Regions from separate parts of the Methylosinus sp. is20ea genome, predicted to be linked through region 1. Evidence: riboswitches for the same ligand, from Rfam matches in the RefSeq annotation. Region 1 holds a riboswitch; the other holds the start of a gene.
The links. Region 1 has a riboswitch for thiamine pyrophosphate ahead of thiC (phosphomethylpyrimidine synthase ThiC). Riboswitches for the same ligand answer to the same signal wherever they lie in the genome.
Positions count from the first base shown of each region.

Region 2: linked by a shared signal. The riboswitch ahead of AC6IY7_RS09840 (FAD-dependent oxidoreductase) and the one ahead of thiC (phosphomethylpyrimidine synthase ThiC) in region 1 are both predicted to bind thiamine pyrophosphate.

Region 1 covers NZ_AP046088.1:252,365-258,962, reverse strand. The annotation lists tRNA gene AC6IY7_RS01305 (tRNA-Pro) at 1-69, shown strand, start outside; gene AC6IY7_RS01300 (GDCCVxC domain-containing (seleno)protein) at 204-431, shown strand; gene AC6IY7_RS01295 (hypothetical protein) at 750-1,061, shown strand; gene AC6IY7_RS01290 (Mrp/NBP35 family ATP-binding protein) at 1,185-2,282, shown strand; gene AC6IY7_RS01285 (OmpP1/FadL family transporter) at 2,337-3,662, opposite strand; TPP riboswitch at 3,920-4,021, shown strand; gene thiC (phosphomethylpyrimidine synthase ThiC) at 4,097-5,929, shown strand; gene AC6IY7_RS01275 (hypothetical protein) at 6,158-6,400, shown strand.
Region 2 covers NZ_AP046088.1:2,159,547-2,166,144, reverse strand. The annotation lists gene AC6IY7_RS09865 (quinoprotein relay system zinc metallohydrolase 2) at 1-793, shown strand, start outside; gene AC6IY7_RS09860 (quinoprotein dehydrogenase-associated SoxYZ-like carrier) at 844-1,695, shown strand; gene AC6IY7_RS09855 (thiamine phosphate synthase) at 1,739-2,365, opposite strand; gene AC6IY7_RS09850 (thiazole synthase) at 2,362-3,162, opposite strand; gene thiS (sulfur carrier protein ThiS) at 3,171-3,368, opposite strand; gene AC6IY7_RS09840 (FAD-dependent oxidoreductase) at 3,331-4,350, opposite strand; TPP riboswitch at 4,405-4,549, opposite strand; gene AC6IY7_RS09835 (BolA family protein) at 4,596-4,883, opposite strand; gene AC6IY7_RS09830 (J domain-containing protein) at 4,989-5,594, shown strand; gene cobS (cobaltochelatase subunit CobS) at 5,663-6,598, shown strand, end outside.

The DNA.
Region 1 (6,598 bases):
GCGCAGCCCGGTTAGCGCACTTGTCTGGGGGACAAGGGGTCGTGGGTTCGAATCCCGCCACTCCGACCATTGCTCATCTCGAGCATGTGACTTTCGAGAGTATGAGTGGATAGAGGCCAGCTCGGTCTCCCGAATCGTCCCCCGCCGTCAATCGAAAGTGAGCGCGCGTCGGCGCATGTCGGTCGGCCATATAAGGCAATCCGATGCATCTCGTGTCTACGATATCCTGTCCATTCTGCGGCCATAAATCCGCTGAAACGATGCCGGCGGACGCTTGCGTTGTCTTCTACGAATGCCAGAAGTGCAAGGCGACGCTGCGGCCAAAGGCCGGCGATTGCTGCGTATTTTGCTCTTACGGCGACGCGCCGTGCCCTCCGATTCAGAGATCGACAGAAAGTGCGGATAACGATCCGTGCTGTTCTCGCGGATAGCGCGCGATCGGCGCCGGTCGCAGGGGCCGCTCGACTCGACCGAGCGCACATGTTTGTCGACGATGGGCTCGTCGACGAGCGCCTGCTGCGTTTCTGCTGGTCGCCATTCCGGCAAGCAGGTCGGCGGTCCCGTCGCTTCCCGATCACTCCCCTACGCCGAGAGCCGAGATGGCGAGCGCGGGCCTGTGGGCGGTTCACGCTCGAGCCAGGAGCCCGCGACGAGAGCAATATGCCGCTGTCGGTCCCGGCAGGGTTGATAATCCGCCATCGCGCGCAAGTTCGTTACGGTCGTAATTCGTTAACGGAAAGGCGCAGCCCATGTCGGAGACGCTCATCAATCTCATCATTCAGCTCTTCTCTGGAGCGGCCGGCGGCTCAGGTATCGCAAAGGCCAATAAGAGCTTCGATCTCGGCCCCGTCGCCAACGCCATCATCGGCGCGCTCGGCGGCGCCGGCGGCGGCTCGCTCCTCACCTCGCTCATTCCGGCGCTCGCCGGGGCGGCGGGCAATGGCGGCTTCGACATCGCCGTCTTCGCGGGCCAGCTCGTCGGCGGCGGCGTCTCCGGCGCGATCGTGACCGCCATCGTCGGCCTCATCCGCAACGCTCTCGTTCAGAAGCAGAGAGCGTAGTCGGCCTCGCACGAGCCCGTAGACGCATCGGCCGAATATCGGCATACCGATTGCGTAGAACGCTTCCAAAGACGCCCTCGTAAGAGGGCGTCGGAAAGCGGGTTCGTGCGAAAGGCGAAGACAGTGGCCGATGAAGCATCAGTCTTGAAAGCGCTGGAGAGCGTCGCCGGTCCGGACGGCAAATCGATCGTCGCGGCCGGCCTCGTCAGCGGAGTCAATGTGTCGGGGGCCAAGGCCTTCGTCTCCCTCACCGGCGATCCGGCGCGGGCCAAGGAGCTCGAGGTGCTGCGCGTCGCCGTCGAGGGCGCCGTCAAGACCGTGCCCGGAATCGAGGCGGCGATCGTGACGCTCACCGCGGAGCGCGCTCCGCAGGCGGCCCCGGCCGCGCCGCCGCCCGGTCAGGCGCCGCAGCGGCGGCCCATCGCCGCGCTGGAGAAGATCAAATATATCGTCGCCGTCTCCTCGGGCAAAGGCGGCGTCGGAAAATCGACAACCTCCGCCAATCTGGCGCTCGGCCTCGCCGCGCATGGGTGGCGCGTCGGCCTGCTCGACGCCGACATCTATGGCCCCTCCGCGCCGCGCCTGTTCGGCCTCAGCGGCAAGCCCGAGGTCGTCGGCAACAAAATGATCCCGCTCGAGGCCTATGGGATCAAGATCATGTCCATCGGCTTTCTCGTCGAGGAGGACGTGCCCATGGTCTGGCGCGGCCCCATGGTGGCGCAGGCGCTCGGCCAGATGCTCGGCGAGGTCGCCTGGGGCGAGCTCGACGCGCTCGTCGTCGACATGCCGCCCGGCACTGGCGACGCGCAGCTCACAATGGCGCAGCAGGTGCCGCTCGCCGGCGCGGTCGTCGTCTCGACGCCGCAGGATCTGGCGCTGATCGACGCGCGCCGCGGCGTCGCCATGTTCCAGAAAGTGTCGACGCCCATTCTCGGCATCGTCGAGAATATGAGCTATTTCCTCTGCCCGCATTGCGGCGGCCGCACCGACATCTTCTCCCATGGCGGCGCGCGGCAGGACGCGGAGGCGCTGGGCGTGCCCTTCCTCGGCGAGGTGCCGCTCGATCTCGCCATCCGCCAGACCTCGGACGCCGGCACGCCGGTCGTCGCCTCCGCGCCGGACGGGCCGCATGCGGCGATCTACAAGGATATCGCCGGCAAGGTGAAGAATTTGCTGGAGACGCAGACGCGCCGGGCGCCGCCCAAAATCGTCGTCGGATGACGCAAAAAGGCCGCGGCCGCCGCTCCGGCGGGCCGCGGCCTTCGCGTCTCGTCCTCAGAGATGGGTCGGGATCAGAGAATTGTCGCCGAGGTCGAATTTATAGGTCCAGCCGACCGAGACCTCGAGGCCGCGCAGCCAGAGATTGACATTGGCGGCCGGATTATAGGCGCCGAAAGGCGTCGCCGCCGTCTGCGGCAGCGCTTCGGGACCACGCACATTGTTCTTGAAGGCGTAGACGACGGCGAGGTCGAGCGTCGAATTCTTGGTGACGGCGTAGCTGAGGCCGCCGCTGATGTGATGCGCGTTGATGATCGGCGCGAGTATGTTCAGCGTCACCGAATTCGTCGGGATCGGGTTGGTCACGTAATGATAGCCGGCGCGCAGCGCAAAGCCCGGATCCACGCGCCATTCGACGCCAAACGACGCCGAATCCGTGTCCTTCCATCCGAAGCCGGGGCCGCCGGCCGAGCCGAGCGACCGAACCAGCACGGGGAAGCTCGAATTGGATACGGTCCCCACGCCCGAATAGAAGATATGGCGCCAGTCCGCCATGACGGTCAGGTCCGGCGTCAGATCATAGGCGACGCCGGCGGTGAGATTGGCCGGAATGTCGAAGCTGCCGCCATCGGCGAAAAGACCCGAATATTTGCGGAAGCGGGTCATGAACATCGGCGTCGAGCCGGCGACGCCGATGCGGAACTGGTCGGTCACGCGCCATTGCAGGCCGAGCCGCACGCCGCCGCCGAACGACCAGTCATATCCATTGTCGGACAGGCTGTACATATCGGACGAATAGGGCGAGAAGGATTTGAGGCCCTGCAGATTGATCCTCTGCACCGCTATGGTGGGCGCGACGCCGATCGCCAGCGCGCCATATTTGCGCGCATAGCCGAAGCTGGTGAAGGCCTGCTCGAGATCGACGCCCGCATAGCCGCCGCCGAAGGGGCCGCCGAACGGCGGGTGGTAATGGCCGAAATCGAAGGAAGTGTCGATGCCGCCATTGGCGTAGGAGGCCGTGCCCCAGGCCGAATCCGCGTCGATCGGCGCGGCGTAGGCGTCATTGGGGATGGGGAAGATCGGCCGCCCGCTGCGGACATCGCCCGGCGCGAGGACCTTGGGCAGGCCGTCCGTCGAATAGCCGCGCTCCGGGAACAGAGCGGTGATGCCCACCTGCATCTGCCGCTCGAGATCGACGAGCCCAGCCGGATTGATCGACAGCGACATGGCGTCCCGCGAATCGGCGACGCCCGCGCCGCCCAGCGCCTTCTGACGCGGGCCATAGCCGATCAGAAAATAGCCGTCCGCGGCGAGCGATGGAGTTGCGAGAGAAACCGTGAGAGCAGCCGCCGAGGCGAAAGTACGCCAGGAATATCCGTTCATTATCTATCGCCCCGCCTCAGATCGGTCGCCGTTCACACGCCATTCAGAAGCACTCGGCAACCCGGCGGCGTTCGTATCTCACGACTCACTCTTACCCAAGAATCTATCAGAGAATCTACCAGAGCGGGCGGCGTGAGACAGCGTTCTCGCTCGGACGCTCGTGAATATTTCCGGCGCTGTCACGTTTTTGCCACAGCGCTCGCACGCCGGGCACGAACGCCGGGCTTGCCGCGATCGGGGGGCGCGGATAACATCCGCCCCTTGGCGAGGGGCGCCTCTCCGATGAGGAGCGGCTGAGAAGCACCCATCGAACCTGATCCGGGTAATGCCGGCGCGAGGGAAGGCCAGAGGGACGCGTCGTCCGATGTTTCGGACGACGTCGCCCGACTTCATCGCCTGCCGCCCATCCATCCTCGAGACAAGGGAGCGCGACGATGAACGTGCAGGACAAACGCCCGACGACTCCCCAGAGCGTGACCACCGGCCCGATCGGCGGGTCGCGTAAGCTCTATGCCTCCCCGCGCGGGCGGGAGGACATTCGCGTCCCCGTGCGCGAGATCGCGCTTCATCCTTCGGCTGGCGAGGCGCCGCTGCGCGTCTATGATCCCTCCGGCCCCTATAGCTGCGCGGAATTCGTCCCGGACCTTTCGGCGGGCTTGCCGGCGGCGCGCCGCTGGCTCGAGAGCCGCGCCGGCCTCGAGGCCTATGACGGCCGTATGGTGAAGCCGGAGGACAATGGCTTCGTCGGCGAGGATCGGCTGGTTCCGCCCTGTCCCGCCCCGCGCGCGATCCGCCGCGCCGCCGGCTCCGCGCCGGTGACGCAGCTCGAATATGCGCGCGCCGGCGTGATCACCGAAGAGATGATCTATGTCGCGCATCGCGAGAATCTCGGCCGCGAGCGCGCCTTCGCGCAGGCGGCGGAGCGGATCGCGGCGGGGGAGAGCTTCGGCGCGGAGATTCCGGCTTTCGCGACGCCGGAATTCGTGCGCGACGAGATCGCCCGCGGGCGCGCCATCATCCCCGCCAACATCAATCATCCGGAAGCCGAGCCGATGATCATCGGCCGCAATTTCCTGGTGAAGGTCAACGCCAATATCGGCAATTCGGCCATCACCTCCTCGGTCGCGGAGGAGGTGGAGAAAATGGTGTGGGCGATCCGCTGGGGCGCCGATACGGTGATGGATCTCTCCACCGGGCGCAATATTCACAATATTCGCGACTGGATCATCCGCAATGCGCCCGTTCCGATCGGCACGGTGCCGATCTATCAGGCGCTCGAGAAGGTCGGCGGCGACGCGACAAAGCTCGATTGGGAGGTGTTCAAGGACACGCTGATCGAGCAGGCGGAGCAGGGCGTCGATTACTTCACCATTCATGCGGGCGTGCGCCTCGCCCATGTGCCGCTCACCGCGGAGAGAGTCACCGGCATCGTCTCACGCGGCGGCTCGATCATGGCGCGCTGGTGCCTCTCGCGACACAGCGAGAGCTTTCTCTACGAGCGCTTCGACGAGATCTGCGACATCATGCGGCGCTATGACGTGTCCTTCTCGCTCGGCGATGGATTGCGTCCGGGCTGCAGCGCCGACGCCAATGACGCGGCGCAATTCGCCGAGCTCGAGACGCTCGGCGAATTGACGAAAATCGCCTGGGACAAGGGCTGCCAGGTGATGATCGAAGGCCCCGGCCATGTGCCGATGCACAAGATCAAAGTGAATATGGAAAAGCAGCTGCGCGATTGCGGCGAGGCGCCCTTCTATACGCTGGGCCCGCTCGTCACCGACATAGCGCCCGGCTATGATCACATCACCTCGGCCATCGGCGCCGCGATGATCGGCTGGTTCGGCACGGCGATGCTCTGCTATGTGACGCCCAAGGAGCATCTCGGCCTGCCGGATCGCGAGGATGTGAAGACCGGCGTCATCACCTATCGCATCGCAGCGCATGCCGCCGATCTCGCCAAGGGCCATCCCGCAGCGCAAGAGCGCGACGACGCGATGAGCAGAGCGCGTTTCGATTTCCGCTGGGAGGATCAGTTCGACATCGGCCTCGATCCCGATACCGCGCGCCGCTATCACGACGAGACGCTGCCCAAGGAGGCGCATAAGGTCGCGCATTTCTGCTCCATGTGCGGGCCGAAATTCTGCTCCATGCAGATCACGCGCGACCTGCGTGAGGAGGCGACGGCGATCGCCGAACGCGACAAGGGCTTTGCGGAGAAGAGCGCGGAGTTCCTGGAGAAAGGCGCGAAAATCTACGTCGCCGAGTGAGCGGCGCGCGCGGCCGCGCTCGTCTTTGCGCGGCCGGTCGGGAAACGGTCTTTTACTGCGGCGCAGCAAGACCTTACGCGGCATGAATTTTGCCGTTGGCGCCCTCGACAACAAAATGTCACTTACATTGACAGCCGCAGCAAAAACAGCCTATTTGCGCGTGGGACGAAGCGCCCTGGACAAAAATACGGGACTATGATCCCGGGTTCACAAAGAGGGAAACGGCAAATGAACTTTCGCGCCATTATGACGGCCGCGGCTCTGTCGATCGGCATGATCGGTCCGTCTTTCGCGGGATGCGACACCAAGGATGAAGACAAGCAGGGCGTCTGCGTCGACAAGTGCTACTTCGAGTACATCTCCGTCAAGAATCGCTTCTCGTCGACTCCCGAGTCCATCGAGAAGGCCAAGGAGGCGAAGGGCGCCTGCTATCAGAAGTGCGGCTGCGAGCCGGCTTCGGTGAAGGAATAATCTTTTCGGACCGACGCGAACCCGGTGGGAGAGACTCCCGCTTTCGCGATCGTGACGCCGCCGCCGGGCGCGCGATATTTCGCGCGCCCTGGAGGGCTCCGCATCGACGGGGCTGCGAGCCGGCAGCGTTCGAATTTCATACAGTCGTAGCGTGATCGATCCATCGCCGATGGGCAAAATGATTTCGATCGACGAGTC
Region 2 (6,598 bases), 1.9 Mb from region 1:
CCGTGACAACTTGGGCGGCATCGCCAATCTCGGAGCGATCGTCGGCGCGGAGGCGATCGCGGTCGTCGACACGGGCGGCAGCCGCGCGGAGGGGGAGGCGTTTCTCGCTGCATTGCAACAACGCTCGACCAAGCCCATCCGCTATGTCATCGACACTCATGTCCATCCGGATCATATTTTCGGGAATATTGCCTTCAAAGGGACGGGAGCCGTCTTCGTCGGCCACAAAAATCTGCCGCGCGCCATGGCGACGCGCGGCCCGCATTATCTGTCTTCTTTTCGCGAGGCGCTGGGAGAGCTCGTCGACGATGTGATGCTGGTTCCGCCGAGCCTCACCGTCGAACGCGAGACGATTCTCGATCTCGGCGGCCGCCAGATCGTGCTGAAGGCCTGGCGCACCGCCCATAGCGACGCCGATCTCACCGTGCTCGACCGGCGGAGCGGCACGCTGTTCGCCGGCGATCTCCTGTTTTTGCGGCATGTGCCGATCGTCGACGGAAGCCTGCTCGGCTTCCTCGCCGTCATCGACGAATTGCGCGCGATCGAGGCGGCCCGCGTCGTCCCCGGCCACGGGCCGGCGGTCGCTCCCTGGCCACAGGCGCTCGACGCGCAAAAGGCCTATCTCGACCACCTCACCCGCGATCTGCGCGCCGATATCGCCAAAGGGGCGACGCTCGCCGATTCGGCGAAGACGGCCGGTCGCGGCGAGCGGCCCAATTGGCTGCTCTTCGACGATTATCACGCCCGCAACGCCACGGCCGGTTTCGCCGAGCTCGAATGGGAGACCCCTTGAGCCCGCCGCGCAGAGAGAGCTATGCTTTTAAAAAAGCCGGAGGACCACAGATGAGCCCATGGACCGCGAGCCTTCAGGCTCGCAAGAAGCAGAGCGAAAGCGAGCCTGAAGGCTCGCGGTCCGGTCTCCTTCGTCTCGCGACCGCGGCGGCCCTCTGCCTCTCGGCCGGCGTGGCGCTTGCGCAGGAGCCCAAGATCGATCCCTGGCCGGGCCTCGTCACCGATATTTTCCAGAACCGCGCAATAACGCCGCATGAGGGCGTGGTGGCGCTCGATGCGCCGAAGCGGGCCGAGGACGCCGCCATCGTGCCGATGACGATCTCCCTCGTCGCGCCGGCATTGCGCGCGGCGACGCTGGTCATCGACGAGAATCCCATGCCCATGGCGGCGGCCTTCTCCTTCGGCGAGGGCGCCGGCGTCGTGAAGATCGAGACGCGCGTGCGCGTGAATTCCTACACCAATGTGCATGTCGTCGGCCAAACGGCGGATGGCGCGCTGCATTCGGTGGTGAAATTCGTGAAGGCCTCGGGCGGCTGCTCGGCGCCGGCGATCAAGGACCAGGACGAGGCGAGCGCCAATCTCGGCAAGATGAAATATCGGGAGTTCACGAGCGAGAACCCCACGCTGCGCGAGGCGCAGATCATGATCCGCCATCCCAATAATTCCGGGATGCAAATGGACCCGCTCACCCGCGCCTATATTCCCGCCCATTATGTCGACAAGGTCGAGGTGCGGCAGGGCGAGGCGCTGATCTTCTCCATGGAGGGCGGAATTTCCCTGTCGGAGGATCCGAGCTTCCGCTTCGTCTACAAGCCCAATGGCGCCAAGACGATCCGCGTCGAGGCGCATGACAATGAGGGCGGCGTCTTCAAAGGGGAGTGGCCGATCGGCGGGGCGTCGTGAGGGAAGCGAGTAGCGAGTAGCGAGTAGTTCTTCTCGCTATTCGCTACTCGCTACTCGCTATTCGCTCCCGCGTCGCCGCGACCCATTCGCGGGCGCGCGCCTCGGGGTCCGCGGCGCGCAGCACGTCGGTGACGACGCAGGCGCTGTCGGCGCCCGCGGCCAGAGCGGCGCGGGCCCGCTCCGGCGTCAGCCCGCCGATGGCGACGAGTGGAATCTCGCCGACGCGGCGTTTCCAGACGCCGACCTTCTCGAGGCCCTGCGGCGCGAAGGCCATTTGCTTCAGCAGCGTCGGATAGATCGGCCCCAGGGCGACATAATCGGGGACGAGAGCCAGCGCCCGCTCGAGCTCGGCCTCGTTATGGGTGCTGACGCCGAGCCTAATTCCCTGCGCTCTGATCGCGGCGATGTCGGCGGTGTCGAGATCGCCCTGGCCGAGATGCACGAAATCGCAAGCCAGCTCGATGGCGAGCCGCCAATGATCATTGACGACGAGCTGCGCGCCATAGGCCGCGCAGAGATCGCGGGCGCAGGCGATCTCCTCGCGCAGCGTCGCCTCGTCGCGATCCTTGACGCGCAATTGCACGAGCCGCACGCCCTGCGGCAGCAACCGCGGTAGCCAATCGACGGCGTCGACGATGAGATAGAAGGGGTCGAGCAAGAGCGCGCTCACGCCTTGCGCCCGTCGTCGAAGGCGCGGCCGAGCACAGGCGTCGACGGCGCCGCCATGTCGCGCGGCTCGATGAGACCGGCGAGATAGGCCGCGCGGCCGGCCTCGATGGCGAGCGCGAAGGCCCGCGCCATAGAGGCCGGATCGCGCGCGCCGGCGACCGCTGTGTTGAGCAGAGCGCCGTCGAAGCCGAGCTCCATGACGGCGGCGGCCTGCGAGGGCGCGCCGAGGCCGGCGTCGACGATGAGCGGCGTGCCCGGAAAATGCGCGCGCAGCGCCCGCAGGCCGAAGAGATTATTGATCCCGCGAGCGGAGCCGATGGGCGCCGCCCAGGGCATCAGCACGCGGCAACCGGCGTCGAGCAGCCTGTCCGCCACGACGAGATCCTCGGTCGTATAGGGAAAGACGCAAAAGCCGTCGTCGCAGAGAATGCGCGCCGCCTCGACGAGGCCGAACACATCGGGTTGGAGCGTGTCCTCCTCGCCGATGACCTCGAGCTTGATCCAATTGGTTCCGAACAGCTCGCGCGCCATTTGCGCGGTGGCGACGGCCTCCTTGGCGGTGCGGCAGCCGGCGGTGTTGGGCAGCACGCGCACGCCGATCTCGCGAATGAGGCTCCAGAAGCTCTCGCCCGCCCGCGAGCCGCCGGCCTCCCGCCGCAGCGAGACGGTGACGATCTCCACGCCCGCGGCGCGGATCGCCTCGGCGAGGATAGCGGGCGAAGGATAGCGCGCCGTGCCGAGCAGGAAACGGGAGGACAGTCTCGCATCATAGACGACGAGGTCGTCGGGCTTGCTCATCCGAATATTCACCCTCCCTGCCGTGGCGTGACGATCTCGACCGTATCGTCTTCGACCAAAGGTGTCTCGCCGCGGTCCTTGCTGCGCACGAATTCCTGATTCACGGCCGTGGCGACAGTCTGATCGCCGAAGCCCAATTCGTCGATGAGCCGCTCGAGCGTGGGCGCCTCAACCTCGAGCGTCTGCCCATTCACCCTGATCCGCATTCATGACCTCCGGGAAGACCTCGCCCGTGAAGAGAAAACGCGCGACGCGACGCGCCAGCGCCGGCGCCAGCAGAAAGCCGTGCCGATAGAGGCCGTTGACATAGAGCGCGCGGCCCCGGCGCGTGATGCGCGGCAGATTGTCGGGGAAAGCCGGCCGCACATCCGAGCCCGTCTCGACGATCTCCGCCTCCGCGAAAGCGGGATGGATCGCGAAAGCCGAATTGATGAGCTCCACGATGGAGCGCGCGGTGACGCGGGAGCGCTCCTCATTCTCGATCATCGTCGCGCCGACCATGAACACCCCCTCCCCTCGCGGGACGACATAGACCGGATGGCGCGGATGCAACATGCGCACGGGACGGGACAATTGGATCTCCTCGCTGCGCAGCACCAGCATCTCGCCCTTGACGCCGCGCAGTTCCGGCAGCTCGCCGCGCGCGGAAAAGCCGCGGCAGTCGATGGTCCAATCGGCCCGCGGCGCCGATTCGGCGCAGAGCCGGACTCGGACATTGTCCATTGTCTGAAGCCGCTCGAACAGCGCCCGCATCGCCGCACGCGGCTCGAGATGCGCCTCCTCGCGAAAATAGAGGCCGCCCGAAAAGCGCCCGGCCAGCGCCGGCTCGAGAGTGGCGAGGCCGTCCTCGTCCAGCCGCTCGAAACGGCGGGTGCGCCGCGCGAAATCGGTGAGCTCGGCGCGATCGCGCGGCGGCGCGACGACGAGGCTGCCGGCGATGGTCGCGACGGGAATATCCTGCGTCCAGAAGGCGAGCGCCTCCTCGCCGAGCTCGGCGACGATGGGCTCGGCGCTCTGCAATTCGCACCAGGGCGCGATCATGCCGCCGGCGTAATAGGAACAGCCGCGCCCCGGCCCCACAGCTTTTTCGATCAGCTCGACCTCGGCGCCGAAGGGCGCGCCGGCGCGGGCGATCTCGAAAGCCGCGGTCAGGCCGGCCACCCCGGCGCCGATCACGCAGATCAGCATCGGCGCGGCTCGGCGACGCGAGGCGAGCGGCCGAGAGCGCCTCGGCCGAGCGAAAACAGGAACATGCGACCTCCCTACGCCAGCGCGAACTGGATCAGGTTCGAAGGGTCGCCGAGCCGCTTGTTCTAAAGCTATTCGGCCTCTCAGCCTCTCGCCGCGCGCCGAGCGCGCCGGCGGCGAGGCTCCCCCGGGCGGAGCCGAGAGTCGCGCAGGAGCGGCGACGCGTCAAGCGTCGCCGCGCGCCCCTACTCCTGCGGGGCGCGAGCGGTGATCGCCAGGGCGTGAACGCGGCCGGCCAGCTCCTCGGCGAGCAGCGTGTTGACAATTCTGTGCCGCTCGACCAGCTTCTTGCCGGCGAAAGCCTCGCTCACCACCTCGATGCGAAAATGGCTTTCGCCATCCTGATGATGGCCGCCGTGACCGGCGTGCTTGTCCGACTCGTCGATCACCTTCAAGGTGAGCGGCGCGAGCCCTTCGGTCAGTTTCGATCTTATGCTTGCCTGGACGGCGCCGATATTGCCTTGTGCGGCCATAGTGGAATCCTCCTCGTCCCCGCCACCCAAGCAAAATTCCCGCCGAATGAAATTGGCGTCGGGTTCCGCTTGCAGCCGGCGGCCAGTCTACCATAATGCAGCGCCATGGATTTGAATTCGCCCCTCTTCGATCGTATCCGCGTGAAGCCCGAGCAGAGGCAGGAGCGCCGCGAGACCCGTTTTCGCTGCGACGCCCCGGGCTGCGAGGCGGAGGGGGCCCATCGCGCGCCCATGGGCCGGCTGCGCGAGGGACAATATTTCTGCTTCTGCCTGGAGCACGTGCGGGAATACAATAACTCCTACAATTACTTCAACGGCATGAGCGATGAGGACGTCGCCCGCTATCTGAAGGACGCCACCACCGGCCATCGCCCCACATGGTCGATGGGCGTGAAGCGCGGACAGGCGGCGTTCCGCGAGGACCCGCTGCGGGCCGAGAATTTGGCCGATCCGCTGGGCCTCTACCGGCAGAAGGCGCATCGCGGACGACCGCAGGCGGAGGCCGCCCCGCGCTATTCGGCCGTGACGATCAAGGCGCTGAACGCGCTCGGCCTCGACGAGACCGCCGGTGCGGAAGCGATCAAGACGCGCTATAAGGAACTCGTCAAACGTCACCATCCAGACGCCAATGGCGGAGATCGCTCCTGCGAGGAAAGACTGCGGGAGATCATTCACGCGTATAAGACGCTGCGAGCGGCCAAGCTCGTTTGAACAAGCTCGTTTGACCAGGCCTTGCCGGCGCGAATGTCGCGAGCGCGCGTCGGCGAAACGGAGGATCAATGTCAACCCCAAGCGACAAAGCGGCCGGGTCCGCGCCCCTGCCGGACCTAAAAGTCTCCGTGCGCCAGCTGTTCGGCATCGACTCCGATCTCGAGGTTCCCGCCTATTCCGAGCGGAGCGAGCATGTTCCGGACAAGGACCCCGACTATCTCTTCGACCGCGAGACGACGCTCGCCATTCTCGCCGGTTTCGCCCGCAACCGCCGTGTGATGGTCACGGGCTATCATGGCACCGGCAAATCCACCCATATCGAGCAGGTCGCCGCCCGCCTCAACTGGCCCTGCGTGCGCGTCAATCTCGACAGCCATGTCTCGCGCATCGATCTCGTCGGCAAGGACGCGATCGTGCTGAAGGACGGCAAGCAGGTCACCGAGTTCCGCGACGGCATTCTGCCCTGGGCGCTCCAGCACAATATCGCGCTCTGCTTCGACGAATATGACGCCGGCCGCCCGGATGTGATGTTCGTCATTCAGCGCGTGCTGGAAGTCTCCGGCCGGCTGACGCTGCTCGATCAGAACCGCGTCATCCGCCCGCATCCGGCCTTCCGCCTGTTCGCCACCGCCAACACGGTCGGCCTCGGCGACACATCCGGCCTCTATCACGGCACGCAGCAGATCAATCAGGGCCAGATGGACCGCTGGTCGATCGTCTCGACGCTCAATTATCTGCCGCATGACGCCGAGACCAATATCGTGCTCGCCAAGGTGAAGAGCTTCAATGCGACCAAGGAAGGCCGCGACGCCGTCAATAAGATGGTGCGCGTCGCCGATCTTTCGCGCAACGCCTTCATGTCCGGCGATCTCTCGACGGTGATGAGCCCGCGCACGGTCATCACCTGGGCGGAGAATTCGGAGATTTTCGGCGATGTCGGCTTCGCCTTCCGGCTCACCTTCCTGAACAAATGCGACGAGCTCGAGCGTCCGCTGGTCGCCGAA